Regions from separate parts of the Massilia sp. BHUDP2 genome, predicted to be linked through region 2. Evidence: predicted binding sites of a transcription regulator. Region 2 holds the regulator's gene; the other holds the start of a gene.
What was found. The regulator NrdR, encoded in region 2, represses ribonucleotide reductase genes. The targets are predictions, from matches to a motif close to CACNANATNTNGTG.
Positions count from the first base shown of each region.

Region 1 (10,582 bases), on a different contig from region 2:
TCGCGGTGCTGGCCTACAGCACGCTCACCATCGCCGCCTTCCATGCCGTGCTGATGGCCCTGCAGGAGGCGCGCCTGCACACGCGCGCCGCCAGCGGCGGCTGGCTGGGCAGCGCGCTGGACCAGCTGCCGGCGCTGCTGACCATGGAAAAGCTGCTGTTCCGCGTGATCTGGATCGGCTTCATCCTGCTCAGCCTCACCGTGCTGTCGGGCGTGGTGTTCTCCGAACAGCTGTTCGGCCGCGCCCTGCGCCTCGACCATAAAAGCGTGTTCGCGCTGCTGTCCTGGCTGCTGTTCGCGGCGCTGCTGGCGGGCCGCCGTTATCAAGGCTGGCGCGGCAAGACCGCGCTGCGCTTCACGCTGGCGGGCTTCGCCACGCTGGCGCTGGCCTACGTCGGCAGCCGCTTCGTGCTCGAAGTCGTCCTGCACCGGGGACTGGCATGAGCCGCGTCATCTTCTGGATCCTCCTGATCGGGCTGGTCGTCATGGCGATCCGCGCCAAGCTCAAGGGCCTGGGCGCGCGCCAGCAGCCGCCCCTGCACCGTGAGCCTCCCCCGCAAGCGCCGCTGGCCGAAATCGAAACCATGACCCAGTGCGCGCACTGCGGCATCCATTTCCCGGCCTCCGAAGCGGTGCACGCCGACGGCCACGACTACTGCTCGCCGGGCCACGTGCGCCTGCCGCCGCAGTAAGCCGGCCGATGTCGCCAGCAGCGGTGCTGTCCCGCGAAGCGCGCATGACCCTGTGGCGCTCGCTCCAAACCTTCACCATTACCCGCATCGTCATCGCGCTGGTGCTGCTGCTCTACCTGGGCGTGCGCATCACCGACGGGGGCGTGCGCCTGGACGCTGCCAACACCCCGGCCTGCCTGTTCTACCTGGCGGCGGCACTGGTCTTCGGCGCGCTCGGCGCATGGTGGCGGCGCCGCTTCGCGCTGCACCTGGGCTGCCAGATCGCGGTCGACCTGGCCGTGATCTCGCTGCTCTACCTGGAAGCCGGCGGCATGCGCAGCGGCCTCGGGATCCTGTACCTGTTCCCGCTGGCCGGCGCCGCCATCCTGGCTCCCCTGACGCTGGCGCTGTTTTCGAGCGCGGTCGCGACCCTGTTCCTGCTGGCCGAGACCACCTGGCAGGTCTTCATGCAGGACAACCAGCCTTCGCTGATGCAGGCCGGCCTGTACGGCGCCGCCTTCTTCGCCGGCGTGCTGGTGGTGAACCGCCTGGCGGCGCGCCTGATCAAGCAGGAAGAACTGGCCGCGCAGCGCGGCGTCGACCTGCGCGTCCAGCAGGCGATCAACGCGATCGTGATCGCCGACGTCGGCGACGGCATCCTGGTGGTGGGCGACGACAGCGCGGTCTTCACCGGCAACCCGGCGGCGCGCCGCATGCTGGGCCTGGAAGGGGAGGTGGCGGCGTTCCGGCTGGGCGAGGCGCCGGGGCTGGAACCGCTGGCGCAAGCCTTCAGCGCCTGGCTGCGCGCGCCGAGCGAAGACGCTGCGTTCGTGACCGTCAAGCCCTACCAGGAAGACACAGGCCCCCTGCGCGGCCGGCGCGACCAGCCGGTGCACCTGAAGCTGCGCTTCGCGCGGGTCGACACGCTCGATGTCGCGCTGGGACGCAGCGTGGTGTTCATGCAGGACGTCAGCGCCATCGAGAACCAGGCGCAGCAGCTCAAGCTGGCCTCGATGGGGCGCCTCACGGCCAGCATCGCGCACGAGGTGCGCAATCCGCTGTCGGCGATCGGCCACGCCACCGCGCTGCTGGCCGAAGACCTGCACGGCCCGGCCGAGGTGCGCCTGCTGAAGATCGTGGGCGACAACGTGACGCGCGTGAACCGCATGGTCGAGGACATCCTGCAGCTGTCGCGCAAGGTGCAGCCGAACGGCGAGCCGGTGCAGCTGGCCAGCTTTCTCGCCGAGCTGAAGGCCGAATTCTGCGAAACCCATGGGCTCGCGGAGGATATAGTCTACCTGGGCGACCCCGGGACGAGCGCGCTGCGCTTCGACCCGCTGCACCTGCACGAAGTGCTGCTCAACCTGCTGGGCAATGCGGTGCGCTATGCCAGCCGCGAGCCCGGCAGCATCCGCATCTTCCCGGCCCTGGACGCCGCCGGCCGCATCGAGCTGCACGTGCAGGACGACGGCCCCGGCATCACGCCCGAAGTGCGCGCCCACCTGTTCGAACCCTTCTATACTACCTCGAGCAAGGGTACGGGTCTGGGCCTGTACCTGGCACGCGAGCTGTGCCTGAACAACGACGCGAAGCTCGACTACGAATACCGCTTCGACCCCAGCGCCACCGGACCGCGCCGGGCGAGCGGGCGTTTCGTGATCAGCTTCTCGCAGCCGGCCTAGGATCCGGTTGCCTATATATAGTGTGAGAGAACCATGACCGCACCCCGCATCCTGGTGGTCGACGACGAAGCCGACCTGCGCGAACTGCTCGAGATCACCCTGCTCAAGATGGGGCTGGACGTCGACAGCGCGGCCACGCTGCGGCAGGCGCGCGGCCTGCTCGAGGAACACGACTACGCGCTGATCCTGACCGACATGCGCCTGCCGGACGGCCTGGGGCTGGAACTGGTGCGCGAGGTGACTGCCTCGCACAAGGGCACGCCGATCGCCGTCATCACCGCCTACGGCAGCGCCGAGAACGCGGTGGTGGCGCTCAAGGCCGGGGCCTTCGACTACATCTCCAAGCCGGTGGCCCTGGATGCGCTGCGCGTGATGGTGCGCTCGGCCCTGAAACTGCTTGATGCCCCGGCCCCCTGGGCGGACGGCGCGGCGCCCGGTTCGCGCATGATCGGCACGTCAAGCGCGATGGCGGCCTTGCGCGCCCAGATCGGACGGCTGGCGCGCTCGAACGCGCCGATCTCGATCACCGGCGAGTCCGGCAGCGGCAAGGAACTGGCCGCGCGCGAGATCCACGCCCAGAGTTCGCGCGCCGGCAAGGCGTTCGTGGCGGTGAACTGCGGCGCCATTCCCGAAACCCTGATGGAAGCCGAGTTCTTCGGCTACCGCAAGGGCGCCTTCACCGGCGCGGCCGAAGAGCGCGACGGCTTCTTCCAGGCCGCCAACGGTGGCACCCTGATGCTGGACGAAGTGGCCGACCTGCCGCTGCCGATGCAGGTCAAGCTGCTGCGCGCGATCCAGGAGCGGCGCGTGCGCAAGATCGGCGCCACCACGGAAGAGCCGGTGGACGTGCGCATCATCAGCGCCACCCACCAGGACCTGGCGAAATGCGTGGAGCAGGGCAGGTTCAGGCAGGATTTGTTCTACCGCCTGAACGTGATCGAACTGTCGCTGCCGCCGCTGCGCGAACGGATCGACGACCTGGCGCCGCTGGTGGACGCGATCCTGGCACGCCTGGCCGGGCCCGGCCAGGCCGCGCTCGGGCCGGGCGTGCTCGATGCGCTGCGTGCCTACTCCTTCCCGGGGAATATCCGCGAACTGGAAAACGTGCTGGAGCGGGCGCTGGCCTTTGCCAACGACGGCGTGATCGAAGTGGGCGACCTGTCGCTCAAGGCGGCACGGCCGGGCGACGCGCTGCGGCGCGAACCGGCCGCGAGCGCGCCGGCGCCCATGCCCGTGCCCGCGCCCTTGCCGGAACCGGTGCCGACGCCTGCGCCTGCCCCGCTGGAGGCGGCGCCCGCTTCCGCCATGCTGGGCCCCAACGGCCTGCCGAGCAACCTGCCCGATTACCTGAGCCAGGTCGAGCGCGACATCATCGGACGCGCCCTGCAGCAGACCCAGTTCAACCGCACCCAGGCGGCGAGCCTGCTCGGCATCAGCGTGCGCCAGCTGCGCTACCAGATGCAGAAGCTGGAGATCTGCGCGCCGGACGACCATGCGTGAGTCTCCTGCAAAAGCGCGAGTCGGCATGTCATCATGTTGTCTTTTCGCCAGTGCAAAATGCACAAGAACGATGCGCCGCGCATGCAGCTGATTAAGCCTTGTGCAGCGTTCCGGAACAGGGTTAGTGCTCACTCACCGCATACCGCCCGTCGTTCTTGCCCTATGGGCTTGTCAAGCCAGCGCACCAAAAAAAACAAAAAAAATTACCGGCTCCGTCACTTGCCCTGACCTAGGTCAGGCACTACAATTAGTCTCATATCAAGCTCGAGCACTAGATATAGTGGTAGTGGATCAGAAGAAACTAGATTCACGTTCGACTTGAAGCTTGCTCCGCAAGCTACTGAATTAACAACGATTTCTACCCTGCCGCATTGATCTCATCCTTGGTTGCCAGTGAGGAGTTCCAGCTGGCGGGGTATCGCTTTGCTTAAAATTTTGTCCGGTTGACAAGTCCGGCTCAAGACAACAACGGCACCCGCTGCTCACTGGAGGCTCAATGCAAACAGCACAAGACATTTCGATCAATCCGCACGTCACCCCTGGCGCGTCGGCCACCGCCACGCCCGCAGAAATCGTCGCACGTGGTGACTACCGGGTTATCCGCCGCAACGGCGCCGTGGTCGCTTTCGAGCCGCACAAGATCTCGGTCGCGATGACCAAGGCCTTCCTCGCCGTCGCCGGCGGGCAGGGCGCCGCATCGGCGCGCATCCGCGAGCTGGTCGAGCAGCTGACCAACAACGTGGTGGCCGCCCTCGTGCGCCGCCAGCCGAACGGCGGCACCTTCCACATCGAAGACGTGCAGGACCAGGTCGAACTGTCGCTGATGCGCTCGGGCGAGCATGACGTCGCCCGCGAATACGTGCTGTACCGCGCCAAGCGCATGGAAGAGCGCAAGGCCGCCAAGGAAGCCGCCGGCGGTACCCCGGTCGCCGCGCCGCAGATCCATGTGGTCGACGGCGGCGAGCGCCGTCCGCTGGACATCAACGACGTCCACGCCCTCGTGAACGCGGCCTGCTCGGGCCTGGAGAAGCACGTCGACGCCGACGCCATCGTCGCCGAGACCCTGAAGAACCTGTACGACGGCGTGCCGGTCGAAGAGCTGCACAAGTCGGCCATCCTGGCCGCCCGCGCCCTGATGGAAACCGACCCGGCCTACAGCCAGGTCACCGCGCGCATCCTGCTGCACACCATCCGCAAGGAAGTCTTCGGCCACGAAGTGCCGCAAGCCGGCGCCGCTGCCGAATACATCACCTACTTCCCGCAGTACGTCGCCAAGGGCATCCAGAACGAGCTGCTGGACGAAGAACTGGGCAAGTTCGACCTCGAGCGCCTGGCCAAGGCCATCGTCGCCGACCGCGACCTGCAGTTCGGTTACATCGGCCTGCAGACCCTGTACGACCGCTACTTCCTGCACGTGCGCGAAACCCGCATCGAGATGCCGCAGGCCTTCTACATGCGCGTCGCGATGGGCCTGGCCCTGCGCGAAGCCGACCGCGAAGCGCGCGCCATCGAGTTCTACAACCTGCTGTCGTCGTTCGACTTCATGAGCTCGACCCCGACCCTGTTCAACTCGGGCACCCGCCGCTCGCAGCTGTCCTCGTGCTACCTGACCACCGTCGGCGACGACCTGGAAGGCATCTACGACGCGATCAAGGAAAACGCGCTGCTGTCGAAGTTCGCCGGCGGCCTGGGCAACGACTGGACCCCGGTCCGCGCGCTGGGCTCGCGCATCAAGGGCACCAACGGCAAGTCGCAGGGCGTGGTCCCGTTCCTGAAAGTGGTCAACGACACCGCCGTGGCGGTGAACCAGGGCGGCAAGCGCAAGGGCGCGGTCTGCGCCTACCTGGAAACCTGGCACATGGACATCGAGGAATTCCTCGACCTGCGCAAGAACACCGGCGACGATCGCCGCCGCACCCACGACATGAACACCGCGAACTGGATTCCGGACCTGTTCATGAAGCGCGTGATGGAGAAGGGCCACTGGAGCCTGTTCTCGCCGAGCGAAACCCCGGACCTGCACGACAAGGTCGGCAAGGCCTTCGAAGAAGCCTACGTCGCCTATGAAGCCAAGGCTGCCCGCGGCGAAATGACCGTGTACAAGAAGGTCGAAGCCCTCGACCTGTGGCGCAAGATGCTGTCGATGCTGTTCGAGACCGGCCACCCGTGGATCACCTTCAAGGATCCGTGCAACATCCGCTCGCCGCAGCAGCACGTCGGCGTGGTGCACTCGTCGAACCTGTGCACCGAGATCACGCTGAACACCAGCGCCGACGAGATCGCCGTCTGCAACCTGGGCTCGGTGAACCTGCCGCAGCACATGAAGGGTGAGGGCCTGGACCACGCCAAGCTGCAGAAGACCATCCGCACCGCGATGCGCATGCTGGACAACGTCATCGACATCAACTACTACGCCGTGGACAAGGCGCGCAACTCGAACCTGCGCCACCGCCCGGTGGGCATGGGCATCATGGGCCACCAGGACTGCCTGCATATGATGCGCGTGCCGTTCGCCTCGGAGAAAGCAGTCGAATTCGCCGACAAGTCGATGGAAGCCGTCTGCTACTACGCCTACCTGGCCTCGACCGAGCTGGCCGAAGAGCGCGGCCGCTACGAGACCTACGAAGGTTCGCTGTGGGACCGCGGCATCCTGCCGCAGGACTCGATCAAGCTGCTGGCGGAAGAACGCGGCGGCTACCTGGAGCAGGACACCAGCGAATCGATGGACTGGACCGTGGTGCGCGAGCGCATCAAGCAATTCGGCATGCGTAACTCGAACTGCGTGGCGATCGCCCCGACCGCGACCATCTCGAACATCATCGGCGTGTCGGCCTGCATCGAGCCGACCTTCCAGAACCTGTACGTGAAGTCGAACCTGTCGGGCGAGTTCACCGAGATCAACTCCTACCTGGTGCGCGACCTGAAGGCGCGCGACCTGTGGGACGAAGTGATGATCGCCGACCTGAAATACTTCGACGGTTCGCTCTCCAAGATCGACCGCGTGCCGCAAGACCTGCGCGACATCTACGCCACCGCGTTCGAAGTCGAGCCGAAGTGGCTGGTGGAAGCCGCCTCGCGCCGCCAGAAGTGGATCGACCAGGCCCAATCGCTGAACATCTACATGGCCGGCGCCTCGGGCAAGAAGCTGGACGAGACCTATAAACTGGCCTGGCTGCGCGGCCTGAAGACCACCTACTACCTGCGCACCATCGCGGCGACGCACATGGAGAAGTCGACCACCCGCACCGGCGCCCTGAACGCGGTGCCGGTCTCGGGCGGCCTGGTGGCCGGCCACGCTGCTCCAGCAGCGAACGGTCCGGTGGCTGCCGCTCCGGCGGCACCGGCCGCTGCCAGCGCGGAAGTGGTGGAAGGCGCCGCCTGCTACCTGCGTCCGGGCGACGCCGGCTTCGACGAGTGCGAAGCCTGCCAATAAGCCACTAAACGTGCTGCCCGGCCTGACGGCCCGGCAGCACTTTGTACCACTAAGCTCAAAACCGTCATTCCGGCGAAGGCCGGAATCCAAGTCCGTAGTGCACCACTAACGCTTGGCTTCCATCCGCGAATGACGACCACCCTGAATACTTAACGGCCCACCAATCGAGGAGGCCACGAAAAAAGGAATAACACCATGCTCTCTTGGGACGACGAACCGACTACCTCACCAGCCCCGCGCGCACCGCAAGCCGCCGGCGAAGCCGCACCTGCCTCCGCCGAAGTCGCCAAGCGCGTCAACGCCGACGACAAGCGCATCATCAACGGCCAGACCGACGTGAACCAGCTGGTGCCGTTCAAGTACAAGTGGGCATGGGACAAGTACCTGGCCGGCTGCGCGAACCACTGGATGCCGCAGGAAGTGAACATGCAGCGCGACATCGAGCTGTGGAAGAGCCCGAACGGCCTGTCGGAAGACGAGCGCCGCCTGGTCAAGCGCAACCTCGGCTTCTTCGTGACCGCCGACTCGCTGGCCGCCAACAACATCGTGCTGGGCACCTACCGCCACATCACGGCGCCGGAATGCCGCCAGTACCTGCTGCGCCAGGCTTTCGAAGAGGCGATCCACACCCACGCTTACCAGTACATCGTCGAATCGCTGGGCCTGGACGAGCGCGAGATATTCAACGCCTACAACGAGATCGCGTCGATCCACGACAAGGACCAGTTCCTGATCCCGTTCATCAACGTCCTGACCGATCCTGACTTCAAGACCGGCACCCTGGAAAACGACCAGAAGCTGCTGAAGTCGATCATCGTGTTCGCCTGCCTGATGGAAGGCCTGTTCTTCTACGTCGGCTTCACCCAGATCCTGGCGCTCGGTCGTCAGAACAAGATGACCGGCGCCGCCGAGCAGTACCAGTACATCCTGCGCGACGAGTCGATGCACGTGAACTTCGGCATCGACCTGATCAACACGATCAAGATGGAAAACCCGCAACTGTGGACCCCGGCCTTCCGCGAAGAGCTCAAGGCCCTGTTCCTGGAAGCCGTCGAACTCGAGTACCGCTACGCCGAAGACACCATGCCGCGCGGCGTGCTGGGCCTGAACGCCCCGATGTTCAAGAGCTACCTGCGCTTCATCGCCAACCGCCGCTCGGTGCAGATCGGCCTGGATCCGCTGTTCCCGAACGAAGAGAACCCGTTCCCGTGGATGAGCGAGATGATCGACCTGAAGAAGGAGCGTAACTTCTTCGAGACGCGCGTGACCGAGTACCAGACCGGCGGTGCGCTGAGCTGGGACTGATCTCCCGCATCGGACTCACGAAACCCGGCTGCCGGCAACGGCAGCCGGGTTTTTCATGCCCGCCTCCGGAGCTGTGCTAAGTTTGCGTTCCTGATCGCAGTCATCACCATGAGAGGACAAGACCAGCCATGCGCCCGGAACAAGCCAAGGAACTGCTGCAGACAGTGAAGACCCGCTTCGACAAGAACATGCACCGCCACGCGGGAGTTGATTGGTCCGAGGTAGCGGCAAGACTCGCAGACCATCCCGCCGCGCTGGATGCGCTGGCGCAAATGGAAGCGAGCGGCGGCGAACCGGACGTCGTCGGCATGGACGAAGCGAGCGGCAGCATCGTCTTCTGCGACTGTTCCCCGGAATCGCCGGCAGGCCGGCGCAGCATCTGCTACGACCGCGCCGCTTTGGACGCGCGCAAGGAAAACAAGCCGCGCAGCAGTGCGGAGGAGGTGGCCGCCAGCATGGGCATTGCGCTGCTGACCGAAGAACAGTACCGCCACCTGCAGACGCTGGGCGAATTCGACCGCAAGACCTCGAGCTGGATCGCGACGCCCCCGGACGTGCGGGAGCTGGGCGGCGCGCTGTTCTGCGACCGCCGCTACGGCCGGGTATTCGTCTACCACAACGGCGCCGAGTCCTATTACGCGGCGCGTGGCTTTCGTGGTCTGCTGACCGTGTAAGCCAGGCGTGCTAGCGCTGCGCCTTGGCGACCAGCGCCAGCAAGTCCGGCGCCGCCACCGGCTTGACCAGGTGATGGTCGAATCCGGCTGCCATGGCGTTCTGGCGGTCCTGCTCCTGACCATAGCCCGTCAAGGCGATCAGGGTCGCCTTCGAGGTCTCCGGCTGCGCGCGCAAGTGGCGCGCCAGCTCGTTTCCATCCATCCCCGGCAGCCCGATATCGAGGATGCACACCTCGGGCAGCCAGGTACTGGCCCGTTCCAGCGCCTGCTGCGAATCGTGCTCGATCATGACGGCGTGGCCGGCCGCTTCCAGGCACATGCCCAGCATCTGGGCCGCATCGACGTTGTCGTCGACCACCAGTACGCGCCGTGCGGCAGACGGCGCAAGCGGCGCGGCGTCGCCTTGTGCAGCCTCCGGCAACTCCTTCGCGGCGGCGCGCGGCAGGGTCACGACGAAACGGCTGCCCTTGCCCAGGCCTTCGCTGTGAGCGGCGACGCTGCCGCCGTGCAGCTCCACCAGGCTTCTCACCAGGGCCAGGCCGATGCCGAGGCCGCCCTGCGAGCGGTCGGGGCTGCGGTCGGCCTGGGCGAACAGGTCGAATATGCGCACCTGCAGTTCCTGGGCGATGCCGATGCCGTTGTCCGCGACCGCCAGGACCACCTGCTCGTCGGTCGCTCCCATCGTCACTTCGATGCGGCCTTCCGCCGGGGTGTACTTGGCCGCGTTGCCCAGCAGGTTGCTCAGCACCTGCACCAGGCGCTTGTGGTCGCCCAGCACCTGGGCGGCGTCGAACGCCAGTTCCACCACCAAGCGGTGGCGCTTCGCTTCCATCAGGGGGCGGGTCTGCTCGACGGCGTCGGCGATGACCTGCTTCACGTCGAGCCGGACCTTCTGCAATTCCACCAGGCCGCGCGTGACGCGCGAGACGTCCAGCAGGTCGTCCACCAGGCCGGTCATGTGCCGGACCTGGCGCGCAATGATCTGGCTGGTGCGGCGGCGCTGCTCGGGCGCCAGGTCGCGCGACTCCAGCAGGTCGGCGGCGGCGCGGATCGGGGCCATCGGGTTCCTCAGCTCGTGCGCCAGCATCGCCAGGAACTCGTCCTTGCGGCGGTCGGCTTCGCGCAGCGCTTCCTCGGCGCGCTTGCGTTTGCTGACGTCGACGCTGATCGCCAGCACGCTGGAATACGTCTCCTGGCCCGGGATGCGGATCAGGTTCACCGTGTTGCTGACCCAGACGATGCTGCCATCCGGCCGCAGGTAGCGCTTCTCGATCTCGAAAGGCTCGCCGCTGGCGATGGCCTGCCTGAATAGCGGAAC
Region 1 covers NZ_JBJUVW010000001.1:386,791-397,372, forward strand. The annotation lists gene ACK6C6_RS01720 (cytochrome c biogenesis protein CcsA) at 1-443, shown strand, start outside; gene ACK6C6_RS01725 (PP0621 family protein) at 440-691, shown strand; gene ACK6C6_RS01730 (two-component system sensor histidine kinase NtrB) at 700-2,352, shown strand; gene ACK6C6_RS01735 (sigma-54-dependent transcriptional regulator) at 2,386-3,852, shown strand; gene ACK6C6_RS01740 (ribonucleoside-diphosphate reductase subunit alpha) at 4,349-7,285, shown strand; gene ACK6C6_RS01745 (ribonucleotide-diphosphate reductase subunit beta) at 7,481-8,590, shown strand; gene ACK6C6_RS01750 (DUF4256 domain-containing protein) at 8,719-9,264, shown strand; gene ACK6C6_RS01755 (PAS domain S-box protein) at 9,275-10,582, opposite strand, start outside.
Region 1: a site for NrdR is predicted at 4,122-4,135, ahead of ACK6C6_RS01740 (ribonucleoside-diphosphate reductase subunit alpha). Genes of this name have one in related genera too.

Region 2 (10,582 bases):
CCACCAGCGTGAACCCACGACAGCGCTTCATCACCCCTCCGTTCCCGCCGCCACGGCCTCGTGCCAGTTGCCGATCTCGCGCCAGCCAACCCGGATGCCGGGTCCGCCCGCCGTGCCCGGCAAGGCGGGCGGCGCGGGCGCCGGCGCTTGCGGGTCTGATTCTTCTGCCGGACCGGCCGGCAGCTTGCGGTAATAGGCCTGCAGCGCCACCTGGGTGGTCGCCACGCTGCCGAAGCCGAGCGCACTCACCCGGTACAGCAGCGCGCCGCCCGCTGCCGGCATCCGTTCGATCAGGTAGCGCGGCGCCTGGCTTGGCAGCGCTCCCTCTCCCACGGGAAGCAGCGCGCCGGTGAAGGTCCCGAGCGGGACCGCCGGGCCGTCGTCGTCCGCCAGCAGGGCGAATACCGCGCGCGCGTCCGGCGCGTGCTCGCACAGGCCGTCATAGGGCCTGCCGCCGCCGCAGCCGGGGGCGAACACGGCCGGGGTGGCCTGCGCCAGCGCGGCGGCGCGCGCCGAGCCCGGATCCGCGCCGCCTTCGATGTCGTGCTCGGCATCCGCCAGCGCGGCCATCGCGGCCTGCAGCGCCAGCAGCCGGTCGCGCTCATGGCCGGCGGCGCGCGCGCCGCTGATCGCCGTGCGCGCCGCCGCAATGCTGCTCAACAGCACGGCGAGCATCAGCAGCAGCGCCGTGAGCAGCGCGACGCCATGCTGGGCGGCGCGGCATGGCGGGTGGACGGAGGTGCGCATCGGCCTCAGCGCACCCGCGCAGGCAAGGCGATCGTGGTGCCGAACACCTTGCGGTAGCGCGGCCCGTCGTCTTCGGACAGGGCGGTCTCGTGCAGGCGCGTGCCGGCATCCATGCCGGCGAGCGCGCCATAGTCGCGCCCGAACAAGTCGTACACCAGCTCGCGTGCCGAGGCGAGCCGGCTGGCCGGCCCGCGCAGCAACAGGGCCACGCGCACGCTGGCGATCTTCTTCCAGTGGGTGCGCCGGCGCAGGTCGGCGTCGCGCTCGGCGGGGGTGCTGCCCACCAATACCAGGCCCGCGTCCAGCCCGGCCAGCGCGCTGGCGTTCAGGTAGCGCTCGGGCGTGCCGTCGGCGTCGCCATCGAGCCCGTACAGCACCTGGAAGCTGTCGACGGCGCCCACCACCGCATCCGCCGACCAGGCGCTGGCGCCGCGGTACTTGCAGCGCAGCTCGGTGTCGCCCTGGGCATTGCGGGCGACGTAGAAGATGCTCCAGCCTTCCTCGTTGCGGTGCACGGCGAAGCCGGCGCAATCGAGGCTGGTGCCGTCGCCGTTGGGCGGCGCACCGGTGCCGGGGAAGCGGATCGCCAGCACGTCGCTGCCGTTGATGGCGTCGACCGGCGCATTGTCGATGCCGAAGCCAGTCTGGCTGACCCGGCGGGCATCGAGCCCGGACAGGCGTGCCGGCGCGTCCGGCTCCGGTCCGCTGCTGTGCTCCTCCCAGTCGGCCGCCGCCGACTGGCGCACGGCGCGCGCGACCGCCTCCAGCGCGTAGCGTCCGGCATCGTCCATCGCAGCCGTCTCCACCTGCGCGGCGAAGGCGCGGTTGGCCCAGATGAACAGGCTGGCGGCGGCCAGCAGCACGCCCAGGCCGACGACCATGGCGACCAGCAGTTCGGGCATCGTCATCCCCCGCTCCCGGTGTGCGCGGCGCATCATCGGAGCACCCCCACGTAGCCGGGCGCATCGCCGCTACCCTGCCAGCCCAGCTTGACGACCGGCAGGGCGTCCGCATTGCCGTCGCAGCTCCAGCGCGGGCGTCCATCGGCGCTGTCCCAGGGCGAGCTGTCGCGGCACACCGCGATGCGGCCGCGCGGGAATTGCGCATGCACCGCCTGGCGGATTTCATGCAGGTCGAACTCGGCCAGCTGGGCCGGCGTGCAGGCGGCGTCGAAGCAGCTGGCGCCGGCCACGGGCGGGCCGCTCCCTGCGTCGTAGGACAAGGCCAGGTAGGGATTGGCGCCGTCGGGCAGGCTTGCCAGCGCGGGATTGACCTGCATGCGCGCCGACAGCGAGGCTGCCAGCTGGGCCGCCTCTGACATCAGCGCCGACTGCTGGCGGGTGCGTTCGGCGCTGAGCTGGGTGGCGCCCGCGCCGACGATGCCGACCGCCAGCACGAACAATGCGACCAGCACCTCGGCCAGCGTGAAACCATGAGCCTTCCCCTGCACGGCGCCCTCCCCTCGTTAGCCTGCGCAAGCAGCCAGCGCTTGCGAGCTGCGAAGTTATCAGGCGTGGCGGGGCCAGCCGTGAGCTGGCGCAATCGGGTTTGGGGAACTGCCGGGCTTAGGTGGCGGCGTTTGCTACAGCGCTTATTTGCGGGGCTGGCCGACTTCGGCGATCGCCTCCTGGAACTCGGCCAGGTCTTCGAAATTCTTGTACACCGAGGCGAAGCGGATGTAGGCGATCTTGTCGAGGCGCTTGAGTTCCTGCATCACCAGCTCGCCGACGTAGCCGGTGTCCACCTCGCGCAAGCCGCTGGTCAGGAGCTTTTCCTCGATGGTGGCGACCGCGGTGTCGATGGCCTCGGCCGCGACCGGGCGCTTGCGTAGCGCCAGCATCAGGCTGCCGCGCAGCTTGTTCGACGAGAACTCGGTGCGGCTGCCGTTCTTCTTGACGATGATCGGCATCGACAATTCGATGCGCTCGTAGGTGGTGAAGCGCTTGTCGCACTTCGCGCAGCGCCGGCGCCGGCGGATGGCGTCCCCCTCCTCGGACACGCGGGTGTCGAGGACCTGGGTATCTTCATGCTGGCAGAACGGACATTTCATGGGCGCCGGGGATTCAAAAAGGGCCGCAGCGAGCGGCCCTGGGTTGCTTACTTCGCGTAGACCGGATACTTGTCGGTCAGCTGCTTCACTTCCGCCTTGACGCGCTCGATGGTAGCCGCGTCGTGCGGGTTGTCCAGCACGTCGGCGATCAGGTGGCCGACCTTGACCGCGTCTTCTTCCTTGAAGCCGCGGGTGGTGAAAGCCGGGCTGCCCAGGCGGATGCCCGAGGTGACGAAAGGCTTCTGCGGGTCGTTCGGGATGCCGTTCTTGTTGCAGGTCATGTGTGCCTGGCCCAGGATCGCTTCCGCTTCCTTGCCGGTCAGGCCTTTCGAACGCAGGTCGACCAGCATCACGTGCGACTCGGTGCGGCCCGAGACGATGCGCAGGCCGCGCTCGGTCAGGGTATTGGCCAGGGCGCTGGCGTTCTTGACCACCTGCTTCTGGTATTCCTTGAACTCCGGCGACAGCGCTTCCTTGAAGGCGACCGCTTTACCGGCGATGACGTGCATCAGCGGACCACCCTGGATGCCCGGGAAAATCGCCGAGTTGATCTGCTTTTCGTACTCGGCCTTCATCAGGATGATGCCGCCGCGCGGGCCGCGCAGCGATTTGTGGGTGGTCGAGGTGACGAAGTCGGCGTGCGGCACCGGGTTCGGGTACTCGCCCGCGGCGATCAGGCCGGCGTAGTGGGCCATGTCGACCATGAAGTAGGCGCCGACTTCCTTGGCGATGCGGGCGAAGCGCTCGAAGTCGATGCGCAGGGCGAAAGCGGAAGCGCCGGCGATGATCATCTTCGGCTTGTGCTCGCGGGCCAGGCGTTCCATGGCCTCGTAGTCGATGTCTTCCTGCTCGGTCAGGCCGTAGGAAACGACGTTGAACCATTTGCCCGACATGTTCAGGGCCATGCCGTGGGTCAGGTGGCCGCCTTCGGCCAGCGACATGCCCATGATGGTGTCGCCTGGCTTGAGCATGGCGAAGAACACGCCCTGGTTGGCCTGCGAGCCCGAGTTCGGCTGCACGTTAGCGGCTTCGGCGCCGAACAGCTGCTTCAGGCGGTCGATTGCCAGCTGCTCGGCGACGTCGACGTATTCGCAGCCGCCGTAGTAGCGCTTGCCTGGATAGCCTTCGGCGTATTTATTGGTCAGCTGCGAGCCCTGCGCTTCCATCACCGCCGGCGAGGTGTAGTTCTCCGAAGCGATCAGTTCGATGTGGTCTTGCTGGCGAAGGTTTTCCTTCTGGATGGCATCCCACAGTTCCGGGTCGACATTGGCAAGCGTATGATCTTTTGCAAACATGTAAAACTCCAATCGAGAGAAATACCAGACAACGGCAGCGCAGTGCGGGCAGCGGGACCAGCGGCGCAAGGCAGCCCGATACGACACGTACCAGTTGTGGCTGCCCAGGCGAACGGCGAGTTGGCGTCTCAGGTTCCCCGGTGGGTCTCCACCTTTGCCGTGGCCGCTTCAGGATGCGGGCGCACGGTGTTTCGCCAGTTACGTGAGACGTGAATTCAGCTGATTGTATGTGATCCGGGCCTCTTAGGGCAAGGAAACTGCTGTCGTCTTAACAAGCTCGGGGCGGCCAGCGGGATGCTGGCCATTTCGGCTACAATTTTCAGCTCCTTTGCCCTCAGGACCTACCATGATCGTCTTTATCACCGGCGCTTCGGCCGGCTTCGGCGCCGCGATGGCGCGCATTTTCGTCCAGAACGGCCACCGCGCCATCCTCGCCGCGCGCCGCACCGAGCGCGTCGAAGAGCTGGCGCGCGAACTGGGCGACAGCGCCCTGGCGGTCACGCTGGACGTCACCAGCCGCGCCTCGATCGAGGCCGCTTTGAGCAGCCTGCCGGAAGGCTGGCGCGACATCGACGTGCTCATCAACAATGCGGGCCTGGCGCTGAACACCAAGCCGGCGCACGAGGTGCCGCTGGAAGACTGGGACACCATGATCGCCACCAACTGCCAGGGCCTGGTGACCATGACCCGCGCCGTGCTCCCCAGCATGGTGGCGCGCGGCAGCGGCCTGGTCATCAACCTGGGCTCGGTGGCGGGCCACTACCCCTACCCGGGCGGCAACGTGTACGGCGCCACCAAGGCCTTCGTGGAACAGTTCACCCTGAACCTGCGGGCCGACCTGGTCGGCACCGGCGTGCGCGCCACCAACCTGGCGCCGGGACTGTGCGGCGGCACCGAGTTCTCGAACGTGCGCTTCAAGGGCGACGACGCGGCCGCGGCCAAGGTGTACGAAGGCACGACGCCCCTGAGCGCCGAGGACATCGCCGCCACGGCCTACTGGATCGCGACCCTGCCGCCGCACATGAACGTGAACAGCATCGAACTGATGCCGACCTGCCAGGGCTTCTCGCCCTTCGCCATCAAGCGCACTTAAGTAGCGTCTCGTTTTCGTAGGGTGGGCAAGTTTCTTGCCCACGCGGACCACCACCCTTCCACACCGATTGGCGACGGCGCCGCCGACAATCACCGCGTGGGCGGGAGACCCGCCCACGCTACGATCGATACGCTCGATATTGCTCGTATGTATCGGGCGCTCGGCAATTGTGAGAAAGTGTTACAGTTATTGGCCTTTCGGCTATGTTTCACGTCTACTATTACGCGCCGACATTGCCTTACCGATAGGCACGCCCGACCATTTCCTTCCTATATGTTCGCAAACGTACATAAGGAGGGTAAAAATCGCGTAAAATGTTTCCTATTTTCATTTAAATGGCAGGGGAAATGCCTTCAGCTTTTGACTGGACAGTCAGGGTCTATTACGAAGATACCGACGCCGGTGGCATCGTGTTTTACGCCAATTACCTGAAGTTCTTTGAACGTGCGCGCACCGAATGGCTGCGCGCGGCAGGCGTCGGCCAGCAGGAATTGCTGGAGGCCGAGGGCGCCGCCTTCGTCGTCAAAAGCGCTTCCCTAGACTACCATGCGCCGGCGCGCCTGGACGACGTGCTGACCATTCGCACCACGGTCGAAAAGCTCGGCCGCGCATCGGTCCAGTTCGCCCAGCAGGCCTGGAAGGGCGAGCTGCTGCTCACCAGCGCCAGCGTCAAGGTCGGCTGCGTCGACACCGCCACCATGCGCCCGCGTTCGCTTCCCGAGCAGGCTGCTGATAAAATGCGCGCCGCGTAGGCGCATGTTCATTTGACAAGATATTAGACAACAGACTTCCACCCGATGACCGAGACTCCAGACCTTTCGTTGACCGCCCTGATCTCCAATGCCCACGTGCTGGTGCAGCTGATCATGGCCCTGTTGCTGATCCTCTCGATCGTCAGCTGGACTTATATCTTCCGCAAGACTTTCGCCCTGCGCGCCGCGCGCAGCCAGACCGAGCAGTTCGAGCGCAGCTTCTGGGCCGGCGGCAACCTGCACACCCTGCACCAGAGCGCCAGCGCCCAGCGCGACCAGAGCGGTCCGCTGGCCCGCATCTTCGAGTCGGGCATGGGCGAATTCATCAAGGGCAAGCAGGCCGCGCGCGACATGAACGACATGGGTCCGGTACTGGACGGCTCGCGCCGCGCCATGCGCGCCGCCTTCCAGCGCGAACTCGACGCCCTCGACATCCACCTGAACTTCCTGGCCTCGGTCGGCTCGGTCTCCCCCTACATCGGCCTGCTCGGCACCGTGTGGGGCATCATGAACGCCTTCCGCGGCCTGGCCAACGTGCAGCAGGCCACCCTGGCCGTGGTCGCCCCCGGCATCGCCGAAGCGCTGATCGCCACCGCGATCGGCCTGTTCGCCGCGATTCCGGCGGTGGTGGCGTACAACCGCTTCACCCACGACATCGATCGCCTGGCGATCCGCTTCGAGAGCTTCGTCGAAGAATTCTCGAACATCCTGCAGCGCCAGGCGCGCTGATCGACGGAGGACCGGGATGGCCTTTAACAGCAGCCTGCGCAGCGGACGCAAACGCGCTTTCAAATCCGAGATCAACGTCGTGCCCTACATCGACGTGATGCTGGTGCTGCTCATCATCTTCATGGCGGTGCCGGCCAACGAGGCGCCGAGCGTGGTGAACCTGCCAGCCGCCGAGAAGTCGGCGCTGCCGCCGGACACCTATATCCGCGTCGCGGTCCAGACCGACAACAAGCTGTCGATCGGCGTCGGCGGCAAGCAGAAGCTCGCCATGGAAGACGTGGCCGACCGCACCGCCCTGCTCGCCCGCCTGCGCGCCCTGCACGAAGAAAATCCGGACTACCCGGTCCTGATCGAAGGCGACCGCGAGAGCAAGTACGACGACGTGATCCAGCTGATTTCCGAAGCGAAGAAGATGGGCATCAACCGGGTGGGATTGGCCACCAAGTGACATGTCTGCAATGAAGCCTGCCACCGCCGGCGCGCCCTACCGCGTGCCGCCAGAACCGAGCCGCCTGCCAGCCTTCCTGCTGGCAGTGGCGGTGCATGCCATCCTGCTCGGTTTCCTGTATTTCGGCATCAGCTGGCAGAGCAACGAGCCGGTCGCCGTCGAGGCCGAAGTCTGGGACATGTCGGTCCAGAGCGCCGCCGCGCCGGAGCTCCCGCCTCCGCCCGCCCCTGAGCCGGAGCCCGAACCCGAGCCCGCGCCGGTTCCCGCGCCGCCGCCACGCCCGGTAGAACCGCCGCCGGTGGAACGTCCCGCGCCGGTCGAGCCGGACATCAAGCTGCAGCGCGAGAAGGAACGCAAGGAGAAGGAACAGCGCGAGCTGGCCGAGAAGAAGGAGCGTGAGCGCAAGGAAGAACTGCGCAAGGAAGCGGAACGCAAGGAACTCGCCAAGAAGGAAGAGGCCGAGAAGAAAAAGAAGGAAGAAGCCGAGCGCCAGAAGAAGGAACTCGCGAAGAAGGAAGAAGCCGAGAAGAAGAAGAAAGAGGAAGCCGCCAAGCTGGCCGAGGCCAAGAAGCAGAAGGCCGCCGCCGAGAAGGCCGAAGCCGCCAAGCTCGAGAAGCTGCGCCAGGAAGACCTGAAACGCATGGCCGGCGCCATGGGCAGCACCGGCACGGCCGAGAAGTCGACCGCGCCGAAGGCCGACTCGGGCTACGTGGCCGCGATCACCGCCGCCATCAAGAGCGCCACCGCCTACGGCGGCAGCACCACGATGCCGGGCAATCCGAAAGCCGTGTTCAAGGTCGAGCAGCTGCCGACCGGCGAAATCATGTCGGTGCGCCTGGTGAAAAGCAGCGGTGTGCCTGAGTTTGACAGAGCAGTGGAAAATGGTATCAAAAAGGCATCCCCGCTTCCGAAAAAGAAGGACGGAACGGTGGAACGCATACTTGATGTCAATTTCTCGATGAAAGACTACGACTGATTCGGTTTCAACGACAGACTATGAAAAAACTCCATTACCTGCTGTTTAGCGCCACCCTCCTGATGGGGACGGCGACCCATGCCCAGATCAAGGTCGAGATCGCCGGTGTCGGCAGCAACCAGATCCCGGTCGCGGTCGCGGCCTTTGCCGACGAAAATCTGGCGCAGGACGACGTCTCCGACATCATCCGCGCCGACCTCGAGCGCAGCGGCATTTTCAAGGTCATCGATGCGCGCCAGACCATCAGCGACAGCGCCAGCGTCGACCTGGCCGCTTTCCGCGCCAGCGGCGCCGACGCGCTGGTGGTCGGCAGCGTCAGCCGCAGCCCGGACGGCCGCTTCGCGATCCGCTACAAGCTGCACGACACCGTCAAGGGCGCGCCGATCTCGCAGCTGGGCGGCGAAGTGCAGCCGAAGTACGTCCGCCTGCAGGCCCACCGCATCGCCGACGACATCTACGAAAAGCTGACCGGCGTGCGCGGTATCTTCTCGACCCGCATCGCCTACGTCAAGAACACCGGCCGCGGCAGCGCCCTGGTGGTGGCCGACGCCGACGGCGAGAACGAGATCGTCGCCGCCCACGGCCGCGAATCGATCATCTCGCCGGCCTGGTCGCCGGACGGCACCAAGGTTGCCTACGTCTCGCTGGAAGACCGCAAGCCGGTGGTCTACCTGCAGGACCTGATGACGGGCCGGCGCAACGTGATCTCCAACGTCAAGGGCAACAACTCGGCGCCGGCCTGGTCGCCAGACGGCAGCCTGCTGGCCGTGGCCCTGTCGAAGGACGGCAACACCGAGATCTACACCGTGCGCCCGGATGGCACCGGCCATCGCCGCCTGACCAATAATCCGGCCATCGACAGCGAACCGCAGTTCTCGGCCGACGGCCAGACCATTTACTTCATGAGCGACCGCAGCGGCGGTCCGCAGATCTACAAGATGAGCGTCTCGGGCGGCAACGCCACCCGTGTCACGTTCAACGGCAACTACAACATCAGCCCGCGCGTGTCTGCCGACGGCAAGACCCTCGCCTGGATTTCCCAGCGCAACGGCAATTTCTCCCTTTATGCGATGGACCTGGCCTCGGGCCAGGAACTGCGCCTGGCCGATGGGGCCACCGAACCGAGTTTTTCGCCTAACGGCAAGTACATCATGTATGCGACCAAGGGCGGCGGGCGTGCCTCGCTGGCCGTGGTCTCGGTGGATGGACGGGTCAAGCAGCGCCTGACCACCAATGCGGGAAACATTCGGGAGCCCAGCTGGGGTCCCTTCATGAAGTAAAAAAGCAGTAAAACTTTAATAGACAAGGAGAAAAACCATGCGCAACTTCCAGAAATTGGCCCTCATCGCCTCGGCTGTCCTGCTGACCGCCTGCTCGTCGACCAAGCTGCAGGAAACCCCGGTCGTCGAAAAGACCCCGACCCCGGCAGCACCGGCGCCGGCCGAACCGACCCGTGAAATCCGTCCGGTCGAAACCGGCAGCGTCGACCCGCTGAACGATCCGAAAGGCGTGCTGGCCAACCGCAGCATCTACTTCGACTACGACAGCTTCGTCGTGCGTGAAGACGGCAAGCCGGTGGTTGCCAACCACTCGCAATACCTGACCAAGAACACCGGTCGCAAGATCCTGATCCAAGGCAACACCGACGAACGCGGCGGCACCGAGTACAACCTGGCCCTGGGCCAGAAGCGTGCCGAAGCCGTCCGTCGCGCGATGGCCGCACTGGGCGTGTCGGACAACCAGATGGAAGCCGTCTCGCTGGGCGAAGAGAAGCCGAAGGCAACCGGCAGCAACGAAGAGGCATGGGCTGAAAACCGCCGCGCCGACATCGTCTACCAGTAATAGTTGATCGAATCGGCTGATACGGCTTAAGCCTGAGCCGATTGACAGCGGGGCGGACAGCAGTGCAGACTGCATCCGCCCCGTTTTTATTCTGCTACCCGAAAGAACTCCGCCATGATGAAACTGTCCCCGTCCCGCCTGGTCCTGCTGGCCGTGATGGCCTGGATGCCACTGCAGGCGTCCGCCGGCCTGCTCGACGACAACGAAGCGCGCAAGGCCATCCTCGAGCTGCGCGCCAAGGTCGATGCCGTGGCCCGCGAGCTGAAGGCCCAGATCGACAACAAGTCGGACAGGACCGCGCAGCTCGACATGCTGAACCAGCACGAGCAGACCATGCAGGAAATCGCGCGCCTGCGCGGCCAGATCGAAGTGCTGGCCAACCAGATCACCCGCGCCCAGGAAAGCCAGAAGCAGCTGTACGCCGACCTCGACGCGCGCCTGAAGAAGGTCGAGCCGCAGCAGGAAACCGTCGACGGCCAGGTGGCCTCGGTGCTGCCGTCCGAAAAGTCCGCCTACGACAGCGCGACCGCCATGTTCCAGTCCGGCGACTACCAGGGCGCCACCACCGCCCTGCAGGACTTCGTGCGCCGCTACCCGGATTCGGCCTACGCCGCCAACGCGCAGTACTGGCTGGGCAACGCCTACTACGC
Region 2 covers NZ_JBJUVW010000002.1:973,319-983,900, forward strand. The annotation lists gene ACK6C6_RS15005 (type IV pilin protein) at 1-31, opposite strand, end outside; gene ACK6C6_RS15010 (pilus assembly protein) at 31-747, opposite strand; gene ACK6C6_RS15015 (PilW family protein) at 753-1,655, opposite strand; gene pilV (type IV pilus modification protein PilV) at 1,682-2,197, opposite strand; gene nrdR (transcriptional regulator NrdR) at 2,339-2,797, opposite strand; gene glyA (serine hydroxymethyltransferase) at 2,845-4,092, opposite strand; ZMP/ZTP riboswitch at 4,188-4,304, opposite strand; gene ACK6C6_RS15035 (SDR family oxidoreductase) at 4,439-5,185, shown strand; gene ybgC (tol-pal system-associated acyl-CoA thioesterase) at 5,533-5,937, shown strand; gene tolQ (protein TolQ) at 5,983-6,666, shown strand; gene ACK6C6_RS15050 (biopolymer transporter ExbD) at 6,683-7,114, shown strand; gene tolA (cell envelope integrity protein TolA) at 7,116-8,090, shown strand; gene tolB (Tol-Pal system beta propeller repeat protein TolB) at 8,111-9,370, shown strand; gene pal (peptidoglycan-associated lipoprotein Pal) at 9,408-9,932, shown strand; gene ybgF (tol-pal system protein YbgF) at 10,047-10,582, shown strand, end outside.